Regions from separate parts of the Streptomyces roseofulvus genome, predicted to be linked through region 2. Evidence: riboswitches for the same ligand, from Rfam matches in the RefSeq annotation. Region 2 holds a riboswitch; the other holds the start of a gene.

Region 1 (6,740 bases), 4.2 Mb from region 2:
GAACTCCTTCTTCGCCAGGATGACGCCGCCGCGCGGGCCGCCGAGCGTCTTGTGCGTGGTGGAGGTCACCACGTCCGCGTACGCGACCGGGTTCGGGTGCAGACCGGCCGCGACCAGGCCGGCGAAGTGGGCCATGTCGACCCACAGGTACGCCTCGACCTCGTCGGCGATCCGGCGGAACTCCGCGAAGTCCAGCTGACGCGGGTACGCCGACCAGCCGGCGATGATCACCTTCGGGCGGTGCTCCTTGGCCAGGCGCTCGACCTCGGCCATGTCGACCAGGCCGGCCTCGTCCACGTGGTACGCGACCACGTTGAACTGCTTGCCCGAGAAGTTCAGGCGCATGCCGTGGGTCAGGTGACCGCCGTGCGCCAGGTCCAGGCCGAGGATCGTGTCGCCCGGCTGGGCCATCGCGAAGAGCGCGGCCTGGTTGGCGGAGGCGCCGGAGTGCGGCTGCACGTTGGCGTACTCGGCGCCGAACAGGTCCTTGATCCGGTCGATCGCGATCTGCTCGGCCACGTCGACGTGCTCGCAGCCGCCGTAGTAGCGGCGGCCCGGGTAGCCCTCGGCGTACTTGTTGGTGAGGACGGAGCCCTGGGCCTCCATGACCGCGACCGGAGCGAAGTTCTCCGAGGCGATCATCTCGAGGGTGGACTGCTGACGGCGGAGCTCGGCGTCGACGGTGGCGGCGACGTCGGGGTCCAGCTCGTGGAGGGGAGTGTTCAGAAGCGACATGAAGCGATCCCTACGGGGTCTCGGTCAGCCTGCGGTGAAGGCGGTGTACTCGTCGGCGGTGAGCAGGTCGTCCTGCTCGGCCGTGAGGCGCACCTTGAACAGCCAGCCGCCCTCGAACGGAGCGGAGTTCACCAGCGACGGGTCGTCCACGACGTCCTGGTTCGCCTCGACGACCTCGCCGGTCACCGGGGAGTACAGCTCGCTCACGGACTTGGTCGACTCCAGCTCGCCGCACTCCTCGGTCGCGGTCACGGTGGAGCCGACCTCGGGGAGCTGGACGAACACGATGTCACCGAGGGCGTTGGCCGCGTGCTCGGTGATGCCGACCGTGGCGACGCCGTCCTCGACGGCCGACAGCCACTCGTGCTCCTTGCTGTAGCGAAGCTGCTGGGGGTTGCTCATGGCCTGATTCTCCTGGATCGGGGGAGTGCGGATGTACGGGGGTCTTGCGGGGTGAGACGTGTCGTGAGACGAATGCGTCACTTCTGGCGCTTGTAGAACGGCAGCGCCACGACCTTGTAGGGCTCGTGGGTGCCGCGGATGTCCACGCCCACGCCCTCGGTCCCGGGGGCCGCGTGCGCCGCGTCGACGTACGCCATCGCGATCGGCACGCCGAGCGTGGGGGAGGGGGCGCCGGAGGTGATCTCGCCGACGGCCTCGCCGCCGAAGACGACCTGCATGCCGGCGCGCGGGACGCGGCGGCCCTCGGCGATCAGGCCGACCAGCTTGCGCGGCGGGGCGGTCTCGGCGCGCTCGGCGGCGGCCTCCAGGGCCTTGCGGCCGACGAAGTCGCCCGGCTTCTCGAACTTCACGACCCGGCCGAGACCGGCGTCGAAGGGGGTGAGCGAGGTGGTGAGCTCGTGCCCGTACAGCGGCATGCCCGCCTCCAGGCGGAGCGTGTCGCGGCAGGACAGGCCGCACGGGATCAGGCCGACGCCCGCGCCCGCCTCGGTCAGGGCCTTCCAGACGCCCTCGGCGTGCTCCGGCTTCAGGAAGAGCTCGAAGCCGTCCTCGCCGGTGTAGCCGGTCCGGGCGATCAGCGCCGGGACGCCGGCGACGGTGCCGGGGAGGCCCGCGTAGTACTTCAGGCCGTCCAGGTCGGCGTCGGTGAGCTGCTTGAGGATGCCGGGGGACTCGGGGCCCTGCACGGCGAGCAGGGCGTACGCGTCGCGGTCGTCGCGGACCTCGGCGTCGAAGCCCCCGGCACGGGCCACCAGGGCGTCCAGGACGACCTGGGCGTTGGAGGCGTTCGCCACCACCATGTACTCGGTCTCGCCGAGGCGGTAGACGATCAGGTCGTCGAGGATCCCGCCGTCCTCCTGGCAGATCATCGTGTAGCGGGCGCGGCCGTTGCCCACCGTGGAGATGTTGCCGACCAGGGCGTAGTCGAGCAGGTCGACGGCCTGCGGGCCGGTCACGGTGATCTCGCCCATGTGGGAGAGGTCGAAGAGGCCGGCCCGGGTGCGGACGGCGTTGTGCTCGTCGCGCTCGCTGCCGTACCGCAGCGGCATGTCCCAGCCGGCGAAGTCGGTCATGGTCGCGCCCAGCGAACGATGCAGGGCATCGAGGGCGGTCAGGCGGGGGGTGGTGCTCATGATGGACGTGGCTCCCGGGTCCCGAAGGCGGAAAACATGACAGGCAAGGACGTTCCTCCCCATCTGTCATGGAACCTGAGAGGTTCACCGGGGGCATCCCCGGCTTGCACCTTGGGTGGGGACACGACGGGTGTCCCGCTTTTCAGATCTGCCTCATCCACGCGGTACGGGGCCTGAGAGATTCAAGGGAGGGACTTGCTCCTTCGGCGCCCGGACGGCCCCAGGGCCGGTCCGGAACTCTCCCGCGCGGATTCGAGCGGCCGGTATGCGGTTGTGGGCGCTGCGCGCGCCTGGCGCGCACATCCTCGCATACGGTGTCGGCGCCGCAAATCGCTTGTCTCGGATTACCGTTTCTTTACACTTCGTGGGCAAGGGTCTCCGTGAGGTCACCCGGTACGTCTCCCGGGGCCCGACAGGGGGAGCAGCGATGAGGATCCAGCACACCGGCGTCTTCGCCGGCGAAGCAGCCATACCGGCCCAGCGGGCCCGCGCCCGGACCCGCGCCCGCGGGCGCGTCGTGCGGGACCTGCGCGACCGGGGCGGGCGCGGCCCGCGCGCCCTGACCTTCGCCGCCGGCGACGTCGTGGTCGTCTCCGGACTGCCCGGCAGCGGCAAGTCCACGCTGCTGCGGCGGACCGCCGAGGGCCGCGGCGTCGACTCGCAGGACGCCCGCGAGCGCTGGGAGGCCCGGATGCCCCGCCTCCTGCCGTACGCGCTCTACCGCCCGCTGGTCCGGATCGCCCACTACGCCGGGCTCCGGCGGGCCCTGCGCTCCGGCGCCGGGGTCGTCGTCCACGACTGCGGCACCCAGTCCTGGGTCCGCGGCTGGCTGGCCCGCTCCGCCGCCCGCCGCGGCCGCGCCCTCCACCTGGTCCTCCTCGACGTCGATCCGGCCACCGCCCGGGACGGCCAGCGCGAGCGGGGCCGGGGGGTGTCCGCGTACGCCTTCGCCCGGCACCGCAGGGCCGTCGGCCGGCTCGTCGCCGCCGTCGAGGCGGGCCGGCTGCCCCGCGGCTGCGCCTCCGCCACCCTCCTCGACCGGGACGCGGCGACCGTGCTGCGCCGCATCGGCTTCCGCGACACCGCCTGACGCCCGTCCCGGAGGCGGGTTCTGGTCACGGCCGGGGCGGGGCGGCGTTAGGGTGCTGCGGGACGGCCGGGACCAGGGCCGTACGAGAAGGGGACGGAACCACCGTGGACGTGACGTGGCCGGGCAACGAGCTGGAGGAGGCGCTGGCCGCCGCGCTCGGGGAGCCCGCGGCCGGAGGCCGGCTCATCGAGGTGCTCGGCCGCAGCCAGGTCTGGGTCCCGCTGCCCAACGGCGGCGGCCCCGACAGCCCCAGCCTGGACCTCGCCACGATGGAGATCGGCGGCGCCGCCTACGTCCCCGTCTACAGCTCGCAGGAGCAGTTCCTCGCCTGCGTCGGCGACCACATGTCCTTCACCGTCGCCCCCGCCCGTGACTTCGCCCGCGGGCTGCCCCCGCAGCTCGGCATCGCGGTGAACCCCGGCGGCGTCGTCGGCGTCCCGCTGCCCCCGCCCGCCGTCGCCGAGCTCTGCCGGGTCGGGCGCACCGCCCTCGACGGGCCCGCGTCCGGAGGCCGGGTCCGGCTCTTCGAGCCCGACTGGCAGGACGACCCGGTCGACTTCCTCGCCGCGGCCGCCGCCGAGTTCGACGCCACCGGCGTCGTCGCCACCGCCCGCCGCACCCTCGCCAGCGTCGAGGGCACCGAACCGGCCCTCTTCGTCGGCGTCCAGCTCACCGGCTGGGACGGCGTCGACCGCAACGCCCCGCTGGACGCCCTCGGCCGCGCCCTCGGCCGCGTCGAGGTCGCCTGGCCGGTCAACCTGATCCTGCTCGACATGGCCGCCGACCCGGTCGGCGACTGGATGCTGGAACGGGTGCGCCCCTTCTACCAGCGCGCCACCGGGTGACCTCCGGTCCTGTCTAAGCTGGACCGACCGACACCGATCCACCGAACCGAGCCGTACGACACAGAGGACAGAGGGGCGGGACCCAGGGTGAGCGCGTCAGGGGGCGCCACGACCGGACAGGTCGAGCACATGCTGCGCCAGGTGGCGCCCGGACGCTACGACGCGTACGAGGGGCTGCTGCACGCCCTGGCCGACGGCGAGCTGTACATGCTGCTGTGGCAGGGCAGCCCGGGCTCGCCGGAGGCCCAGTACGGCAACATGGAGGTCGACGGCCTCGGGTACGCGCCCTGCGTCACCTCCGCCGGCGAACTCGCCGCCTCCGGCTGGCACCGCGCCCACGAGCGCGTCACCGGCCGTGAGATCGCCCGGGCCCTCTACCCCGAGCGCTGGGGCGTCTGGCTCAACCCGCACGCGCCCGGCGGCGGCGTCGGCATCCCGTGGGCCGATCTGCGGCGGATCGCCACCGGCCTCGACCGGATGCCCGCCGGGCCCCTCCGGGTCTCCGAACCCGCCCTGGAGATCCCGCACTTCTACGCCCAGCTGACCCAGAACGCGCACCGGACCCCGGCCGTCCGCTCGCTCCGCCGCGGCTGGGTGCAGCCCGCGCTCGGGACCCCGTACCTGGTCATCGGCCTCGATCTGTACGACGGTTCGGCGGCGACCGTGGACGAGGTGCGCGCGATGATGCGCCAGTCGATCAACGCCGTGCCCGAGGGGCTGCCCGTCTCGACGGTCGCGCTCTCCGACGCGTACGACCCGGTCGCGCTCTGGCTGCGGGCCCACGCGCGGCCCTTCTACGACCGCGAGGCGCACGGCACCCCGTCCCAGCATGCGGGATCCCACCGTCCGGGATACGGCTACCCGCCGGCGCAGCACCGCTGACGCCCCCTTCGCACCCGTTACCCCGCCCTGGCCGAAATGCCTTGCCAGGGCGGGGTTTTGCGTCCACTTGAAGCCGCTCCGGCCGTCGATGTCCGGCAACCGCCCGATTTGGTGAGTGTCCGGGTCTCAGGTTGGTATCACCGCTATGCGGACTGTTCTCTGCGCCGTCACTCGCCAGTAGCGTTCGGCCGGTCAAGACCACACATGGCGACCCAGGGGTGGACCCATGCGCATACTCAATTCCCGGTCGACCCGGGCTCTGACGGCGGCCATCACGGTCGGCCTCATCGCCACGGGCTGCGCGAGCGACCGGGACAAGGACGAGAACAAGTCCGGAGCCAAGGACACCTTCGTGTTCGGCGCCCCCGGCGACCCGGCCTCCCTCGACCCGGCCCTCGCCTCCGACGGCGAGACCTTCCGGGTCACCCGTCAGGCGTTCGAGGCGCTCCTGGAGCACGAGTCCGGTGGCAGCAAGCTCATCGGCGGGCTCGCCGAGAAGTGGTCGAGCAACCCCGAGGGCACCGTCTGGACCTTCAACCTCCGCAAGGGCGTGAAGTTCCACGACGGCGAGACCTTCGACGCGAAGGCGGTCTGCGCCAACTACGACTACTGGTTCAACTGGAAGGGCACCTACCAGTCGAGCGCGGTCTCGTACTACTGGCAGACCATCATGGGCGGCTTCAAGGCCAACGAGGACAAGGAGACGCCCAAGGCGAACTACAAGTCCTGCACGGTCAAGGACGACGCCACCGCCGTCATCGAGGTCTTCGAGCCCTCCGCCAACCTCCCCGGCGGCTTCTCCCTCCAGGCCCTCGCGATCCACTCGCCGAAGGCGCTCCAGGAGTACGCGAAGCAGCAGGTCACCGAGGCCGGCGACGCCATCACGTACCCCAAGTACAGCCAGGAGGCCGGCACGGTCGCCGGCACCGGCCCGTACAAGATCACGAAGTGGAACAAGGGCAACAAGGAAGTCGCCCTGGAGCGCTTCGACGACTACTGGGGTGAGAAGGCCAAGGTCAAGAACCTGGTCTTCCGCACGATCGACACCGAGGAGGGCCGCCGCCAGGCGCTCCAGGCCGGTGACATCGACGGCTACGACCTGGTCGCGCCCGCCGACATCAAGACCCTCGAGGGCGCCGGCTTCCAGGTCCCGACCCGTGACGTCTTCAACCTGCTCTACCTCGGTATGACGCAGGAGGCCAACCCGGCGCTGAAGAAGCCCGAGGTCCGCCAGGCCATCGCGCACGCCGTCGACCGCGAGAACATCGTCAAGACCCAGCTGCCCGAGGGCGGCAAGGTCGCGACCCAGTTCATGCCCGACACCGTCGCCGGCTACTCGGAGAACGTGAAGAAGTACGCCTTCGACACCGCCAAGGCCAAGTCGCTCCTCGCCGGCGCCGGCGCGAGCGGCCTGTCGGTCGACTTCTGCTACCCGACCGAGGTCACCCGCCCGTACATGCCTGCCCCGCAGGACATCTTCGAGCTGGTCAAGGCCGACCTGGAGAAGGCCGGCATCAAGGTCAACCCCAAGCCGAAGAAGTGGAACCCGGACTACGTCGACGCGGTGGAGAAGGGCGGCTGCGCCCTCCACAT
Region 2 (6,740 bases):
TTCCGCGCCGCGACCCTCCGCATACGACCTGATGACGCCTTGTCAGGAATATCGGTGGCGTCTAGCGGAAACAATCTCTGAACACGCGTCGTATAAACTCCGCGGACGAGGCAGAGCGCCGGCGCCGGCCATGACCCGTGGCCCCCCGCTCCGCACCCGCCGCCGACAGCGCCGTCGAAGCCCACCCCGCAGCGCGAACCCGTATCCCCGTGTCTCCTGAGCGAGAGGCGACCCACACGATGCTCCGACCCTCCCCGGCCCCCGCGCCGGCCCTCCGCAGTGTCCTCGCGGCACTCGGCTCGCCCACGGCCGTACGCGAGGCCCGCACCCCGGCCCTGCGGGCCGCGACCGGACCACTGAGTCCCGAACTCCCGCTGCCCGTCCACGTGCTGCGGATCTCCGGAGCGCCGGAACAGGCGCCCGGCACCCGGCTCGTCGGGTGGCGTTTCCTGATCCGGAGCGGGGACCGGGCGATCGCGGCCGCGGACACCATGCTCACCCCGGACGGCTGGTCCTTCTCGCACTTCTTCGAGGGGCCGTACGTCGCCGCCACGGAGCGGGCCCTGGTCCAGGCGGAGGCGCTGCCGGGCACGTACCAGCCGCGCCTGCTGTCGGTGCCGGAGCTGTACATGCTGACGCTGTGGCTGCACGCCGAGCCGGACCCGGACGACCCGGAGCCGGAGACGGCCTCCGCCGACGTCCTGGTGCCGCTCGCCCCGGCACCGCCCGGCATCGCCCCCCACCGCCCCTACCGGGTGGCCGATCTGCTGCCCGTGCTCAGTACGCGACTCGCGCCGCCGCCGCTGCTCGGCTCCGCGGCGCCCGCCTGATCCGCTCCGCGCGCACCGCCCCGTGACCCCCTCGGGTCACGGGGCGCACTGCTGTCCGGAACCCGCGTCCGAACGCCCGCGCCGAACACCCCGCCCGTACGGACTAGCCCGCTCGGGCCACCCCGAACCACCCGAATTGGCGGGGGTGTTGACCTGAACCGCCCCTGCGGGTGATGCGTCTTCCCAGGAGCGGACGAGCTGACGCGAAATACCTGCGGAAGGGCGTCCGTGCGGCAAGACTGGGACCGGAACCGAACCGACCGACGGGGGCGGCCATGAGCGCGCAGAGCCGCAGGAAAACCACCACGACGCAGCGAAAGAACCCACCCATGTGCCAGCACCAGCCTGCCTGTCCCACCGCCGACTCCGCCGACCGTGAGGCCGCCCGCCCGGTGGCCTGCCATCCGGAGCAGGGGTGGAGCCTGCTGTGCAACGGCGTCCTGCTCTTCGAGGACACCGGCGAACTGCTGCCGGACGGGCAGATCATCGCTCCGCACCGGCCGCTGACGACGGGCCGGGTGACGACGGCGGCCTGAGCGACCGCGCGGGCACAGCCGGAGGGCCGGCCCGGAGGAGACTCCGGACCGGCCCTCTGTCATGCCCGCGGTCAGTGGTCGTACTCGTCCAGCGGCGGGCAGGAGCAGACCAGGTTCCGGTCGCCGAAGGCGCCGTCGATGCGGCGGACCGGCGGCCAGTACTTGTCGGCGGCCGAGACGCCGGCGGGGAAGACCGCCACGTCACGGTCGTAGGCGTGGGCCCACTCGCCGCCCAGCGCGGCCGCGGTGTGCGGGGCGTTGCGCAGCGGGTTGTCCTCGGCGGGCCACTCGCCGGAGCCGACCTTCTCGATCTCGGCGCGGATCGCGATCATCGTGTCGCAGAAGCGGTCCAGCTCGGCCAGGTCCTCGGACTCGGTCGGCTCGATCATCAGCGTGCCGGCGACCGGGAAGGACATGGTCGGCGCGTGGAAGCCGTAGTCGATCAGGCGCTTGGCGATGTCGTCGACGGTGACGCCGGTCGCCTTGGTCAGCGGACGCAGGTCGACGATGCACTCGTGCGCGACGAGCCCGGCGGGGCCGGTGTAGAGCACCGGGTAGTGCGGCTCCAGGCGCTTGGCGATGTAGTTCGCCGCGAGGACGGCGACCTGGGTGGCGCGCTTCAGGCCCTCGCCGCCCATCAGGCGGACGTACGTCCAGGAGATGGGCAGGATGCCGGCGGAGCCCCACGGGGCGGCCGAGATCGGGCCGACGCCGGTCTCCGGGCCCGCGGTGGGCTGGAGCGGGTGGTTCGGCAGGTACGGGGCGAGGTGGGCGCGGACGCCGACCGGGCCGACGCCGGGGCCGCCGCCGCCGTGCGGGATGCAGAAGGTCTTGTGCAGGTTGAGGTGCGAGACGTCGCCGCCGAAGTGGCCCGGCTTGGCGAGGCCGACCAGCGCGTTGAGGTTGGCGCCGTCGACGTACACCTGGCCGCCGGCCTCGTGGACCTCGGCGCAGATGTCGGCGACGTGCTCCTCGAAGACGCCGTGCGTCGACGGGTACGTGATCATGAGCACGGCGAGCTCGTCGCGGTGCTGCGCGATCTTGGCGCGCAGGTCCTCGACGTCGACCTCGCCGTCCTCGGCGGTCTTCACGACGACGACCTTCATGCCGGCCATCACGGCGGAGGCGGCGTTGGTGCCGTGCGCGGAGGACGGGATGAGGCAGACGGTGCGCTGCTCGTCGCCGTTGGCGCGGTGGTAGGCGCGGACCGCGAGGAGACCGGCCAGCTCGCCCTGCGAACCGGCGTTCGGCTGGATCGAGACCTTGTCGTAGCCGGTGACCTCGGCCAGGCGCTCCTCCAGCTCGGTGATGAGCGTGACGTAGCCCTGGGCCTGGTCGATCGGCGCGAAGGGGTGGATCTGGCCGAACTCGGGCCAGGTCACCGGCTCCATCTCGGTGGTCGCGTTCAGCTTCATGGTGCAGGAGCCGAGCGGGATCATGCCGCGGTCGAGCGCGTAGTCGCGGTCCGCGAGGCGGCGCAGGTAGCGCAGCATGGCGGTCTCGGAGCGGTGCGCGTGGAAGACCGGGTGGGTGAGGTACGCGTCGGAGCGCAGCTGCGCGGCCGGGAGGGCGTCCTCGGTGGCGGCGTCCAGGGCCTCGACGTCGCCGGTGACGCCGAAGGCGCCCCAGACGGCGGCGAGCTGCTCGCGGCCGGTGGTCTCGTCGCAGGAGACGGAGACGTGGTCGGCGTCGACCGGGTACAGGTTGACGCCGGCCTCGCGGGCGGCGGCGACGACGGCGTCGGCGCGGCCGGGCACCCGGGCGGTGATCGTGTCGAAGAAGGCGCCCTGGGTGAGCTCGACGCCCCCGGCGGTCAGGCCGGCGGCGAGGATCGCGGCGTACCGGTGGGTGCGCTGCGCGATCTGCTTCAGGCCGTCCGGGCCGTGGTAGACGGCGTACATGCCGGCCATGACGGCGAGGAGCACCTGGGCGGTGCAGATGTTGCTGGTGGCCTTCTCGCGGCGGATGTGCTGCTCGCGGGTCTGCAGGGCGAGGCGGTAGGCCTTGTTGCCGTCGGCGTCGACGGAGACGCCGACCAGGCGGCCGGGCAGCGAGCGGGCGTGCTTGTCCTGGACGGCCATGTAGCCGGCGTGCGGGCCGCCGAAGCCCATCGGGACGCCGAAGCGCTGGGTGGTGCCGACGGCGATGTCCGCGCCGAGCGAGCCCGGCGATTCGAGCAGGGTGAGCGCGAGCAGGTCGGCGGCGACGGTCACGATCGCGCCGAGCTCGTGGGCGGCGTCGATCAGCGGCTTGATGTCGCGGACCGCGCCGGAGGCGCCCGGGTACTGGAGGAGCACGCCGAAGACGCCGCGCTCGGCGATCTCGGCCGGGATGCCGTCGGAGAGGTCGGCGACGACGACCTCGACACCGGTCGGCTCGGCGCGGGTCTGGATGACGGCGATCGTCTGCGGGAGGGCGTCGGCGTCGACGAGGAAGACGCCGTTCTTGACCTTGCCGACCCGGCGGGCGAGCGACATGGCCTCGGCGGCGGCGGTGCCCTCGTCGAGGAGGGAGGCGCCGGAGGTCGGCAGACCGGTCAGGTCGGCGACCATCGTCTGGAAGTTGAGCAGCGCCTCCAGGCGGCCCTGCGAGATCTCCGGCTGGTAGGGCGTGTACGCCGTGTACCAGGCCGGGTTCTCCATGACGTTGCGGAGGATGACCGGCGGCGTGAAGGTGCCGTAGTAGCCGAGGCCGATCATCGGGGCGAGGACCTGGTTGCGGCCGGCGAGGGCGCGCAGCTCGGCGAGGACCTCGGCCTCGGTGCGGGCGCCGGGCAGGTCCAGCGCCTCGGCGTTCTTGATGACGTCCGGCACCGCGGCGGCCGTCAGCTCGTCGAGCGAGCCGTACCCGACCTGGGCGAGCATCTTGGCCCGCGCCTCGGCGTCGGGTCCGATGTGCCGCTGCTCGAAGGGGATTCCCTGTTCGAGCTCGGAGAGCGGAGTGCGGTTGGCGGTCATGATGCGGGGGCCTCCTGGTCGTCACGACCTGCGAGGGGCACCTCGGCGCGGGTGCCCGGACGGCCTCCCCCTCTGTCATCTCAACCTGAGAGCTTCACCGGCACGCGCGGGGCACGCCGGCTTTCACCGTCGGTGAGAGCGGGGGCCGTCGGACTCCCGCCCTGCTTTCCAGAGTGACCTCGCCCGCGCGGTACCGGGTGCCTGAGAGATTCCGGGGAGGATTTGCTCCTTCGGCGCCCCCGGAAACCTTCTCCGGAGGACTCTCCCGCACGGTGTCGACAGCCACAGCCAGCCTACCAGCGCCGTTGTCGCTGTCATCGCTCAAGTGGCCGACATCGCAGATGTGCACTTTCGTAGGGGTGTAGTGCAGTTGCGACCAGTTGGAGGGACCGTGCAGACCGACATCGATCCGCGCAGCCTGATCGGCCGCAAGGCGTTCGACCGGAACGGACACAAGATCGGAACCGTGGACGAGGTGTACCTGGACGACGCGACCGGCGTCCCCGAGTGGGCGGCCGTCCGCACGGGCCTGTTCAGCCGGGACGCCTTCGTCCCGCTGGAGCCGAGCGAGCTGGCCGACGACGGCCTCCACATCCCCTTCGACCGCTCCCTCATCAAGGACGCCCCGGACTTCGGCGTGGGCCGGCACCTCTCCCCCGAGCAGGAACTCCAGCTCTACCGCCACTACGAGCTGACGCTGCCGCCCCCGCCGGAGCACATCCCGGACTTCGGCCGCCTCGCGGGCCAGGACGACGCCGCCTAGCGCGCGCTCACTCACCCGGGCGGACGACCGGGGCGGCCCGCTCCGCCCCCGTCACCCCGCCCGGCACCAGCGGCAGCGGATCGGCCGGCTCCAGGTCGGGATCGTCCACCGAGAAGGTGCGCACCCGTCCCGGAGCCGTGCCGCCGGGCTCCTCGAAGCGGACGGTGACCCGCCCGAGCCCGCTCCCCTGCACCCAGCCGGCGCCGAGCACCGCGTGCCGCACGTCGTGACCCGGCGCCCAGCGCCGTACCGCGGTCTCGGTGGCGGTCGGCGGCGCGGCGGGCACCACGGACGGCACGGCATCCGCCACCGGCTCCGCCGCGCCGCTCCCCGCGGCCTCCTCCGAGGCCTCGGCCTGGGCGAACAGGTCCTCCTGCGTGTAGTCGGCGAGCCCGCTCACCCCGACCCCGAGCAGCCGCACCCCGCCGGTCGTGTCCACGAGCTCCAGCAGCCGCTCGGCGGCCTCCCGCACCACCAGCGGGTCGTCCGTCGGCCCCCGCAGCGTCTCGGACCGGGTCAGCGTCGAGAAGTCATACCGGCGCACCTTCAGCACGATGGTCCGCCCCGAGTGCCCCGAGCCCCGCAGCCGCGCCACGCACCGCTCCGCCAGCCGCTCCACCTCCAGCCGGATCCGCAGCCGGTCGTGCAGGTCGACGTCGAAGGTGTCCTCCACGGAGACCGACTTGGCGTCCCGCTCGGCCACCACCGGCCGGTCGTCGTGCCCCAGCGCCATCCGGTACAGCCCGGCCCCGTGCGACCGCCCCAGGATCCTCACGAGCTCGTCCTCGCCGGCCTCCACGACGTCGGCGACCGTCGTGATCCCGGCCCGCCGCAGATGGTCGCCGGTTGCCGGCCCGACGCCGGGGATGATCCGCACCGACCGGGGCGCGAGGAGCGCGCGCTCGGTGCCCGGCTCGATGAGCACCAGACCGTCCGGCTTCGCCTCCTCCGAGGCGATCTTGGCCAGCATCTTGGATCCGGCGAGCCCCACGGACCCGGTCAGCCCGGTCGTCGCCAGGATCTCCGCCCGCAGCCGCTCCCCCACCGCCCGGGCGCTCGCGCTGTCGTCCGCCAGCCCCCCGGCCTCCAGGTCCACGAACGCCTCGTCGAGGCTCAGCGGCTCCACCAGCGGCGACAGCCGCCCCAGCAGCTCCATGACCTGGCCGCTGATCGCCCGGTAGAAGGCGAACCGCGGCACCAGGTACGCGGCGTTGGGCGCCAGCCGCCGCGCCTGCCCCATCGGCATCGCCGAGTGCACCCCGAAGCGCCGCGCCTCGTACGAGGCGGTGGCGACCACGCCCCGCGGCCCGAGCCCGCCCACGACGACGGGCTTGCCGCGCAGGCTCGGCTTCGACGCCTGCTCGGCGGCGGCGAAGAAGGCGTCCATGTCCAGATGCAGGATCGTGGGGGCGGCTCTCACGACTCCGATGCTGCCTCACACCACTGACAATCGCCGGTACGGGCGAGCCCGCCCGCACCGGCCGGAAGGGACCCTCAGACGGCCCGGTCGCGCCGTCGCCGCGCCAGCTCGTCCTGCGGGTTGTGCCGGACCAGCGTCTCGCCGGTGTCGACCCGCTCCCCGTGCAGCTGCGAGAGCGCCGACTCGACGTCCCGCCAGACGACGCCCACCGCGATGCCGAAGACGCCCTGCCCG

The links. A riboswitch is a leader RNA that binds a small molecule or an ion and turns the genes downstream of it on or off. The one in region 2 is predicted to bind glycine.
Region 1: another riboswitch for glycine. It lies ahead of gcvT (glycine cleavage system aminomethyltransferase GcvT); the one in region 2 lies ahead of gcvP (aminomethyl-transferring glycine dehydrogenase).

The regions. Positions count from the first base shown of each region.
Region 1 is NZ_BAAAWE010000001.1:5,643,802-5,650,541, forward strand. Features, by position in the region: gene glyA (serine hydroxymethyltransferase) at 1-735, opposite strand, end outside; gene gcvH (glycine cleavage system protein GcvH) at 760-1,137, opposite strand; gene gcvT (glycine cleavage system aminomethyltransferase GcvT) at 1,215-2,330, opposite strand; glycine riboswitch at 2,384-2,481, opposite strand; glycine riboswitch at 2,483-2,585, opposite strand; gene ABFY03_RS26235 (AAA family ATPase) at 2,758-3,420, shown strand; gene ABFY03_RS26240 (enhanced serine sensitivity protein SseB) at 3,525-4,265, shown strand; gene ABFY03_RS26245 (enhanced serine sensitivity protein SseB C-terminal domain-containing protein) at 4,353-5,147, shown strand; gene ABFY03_RS26250 (ABC transporter substrate-binding protein) at 5,374-6,740, shown strand, end outside.
Region 2 is NZ_BAAAWE010000001.1:1,488,881-1,495,620, forward strand. Features, by position in the region: gene ABFY03_RS06840 (hypothetical protein) at 240-830, shown strand; gene ABFY03_RS06845 (DUF5999 family protein) at 1,160-1,366, shown strand; gene gcvP (aminomethyl-transferring glycine dehydrogenase) at 1,438-4,323, opposite strand; glycine riboswitch at 4,386-4,501, opposite strand; glycine riboswitch at 4,502-4,601, opposite strand; gene ABFY03_RS06855 (PRC-barrel domain-containing protein) at 4,715-5,086, shown strand; gene ABFY03_RS06860 (DNA polymerase IV) at 5,094-6,506, opposite strand; gene ABFY03_RS06865 (MerR family transcriptional regulator) at 6,581-6,740, opposite strand, start outside.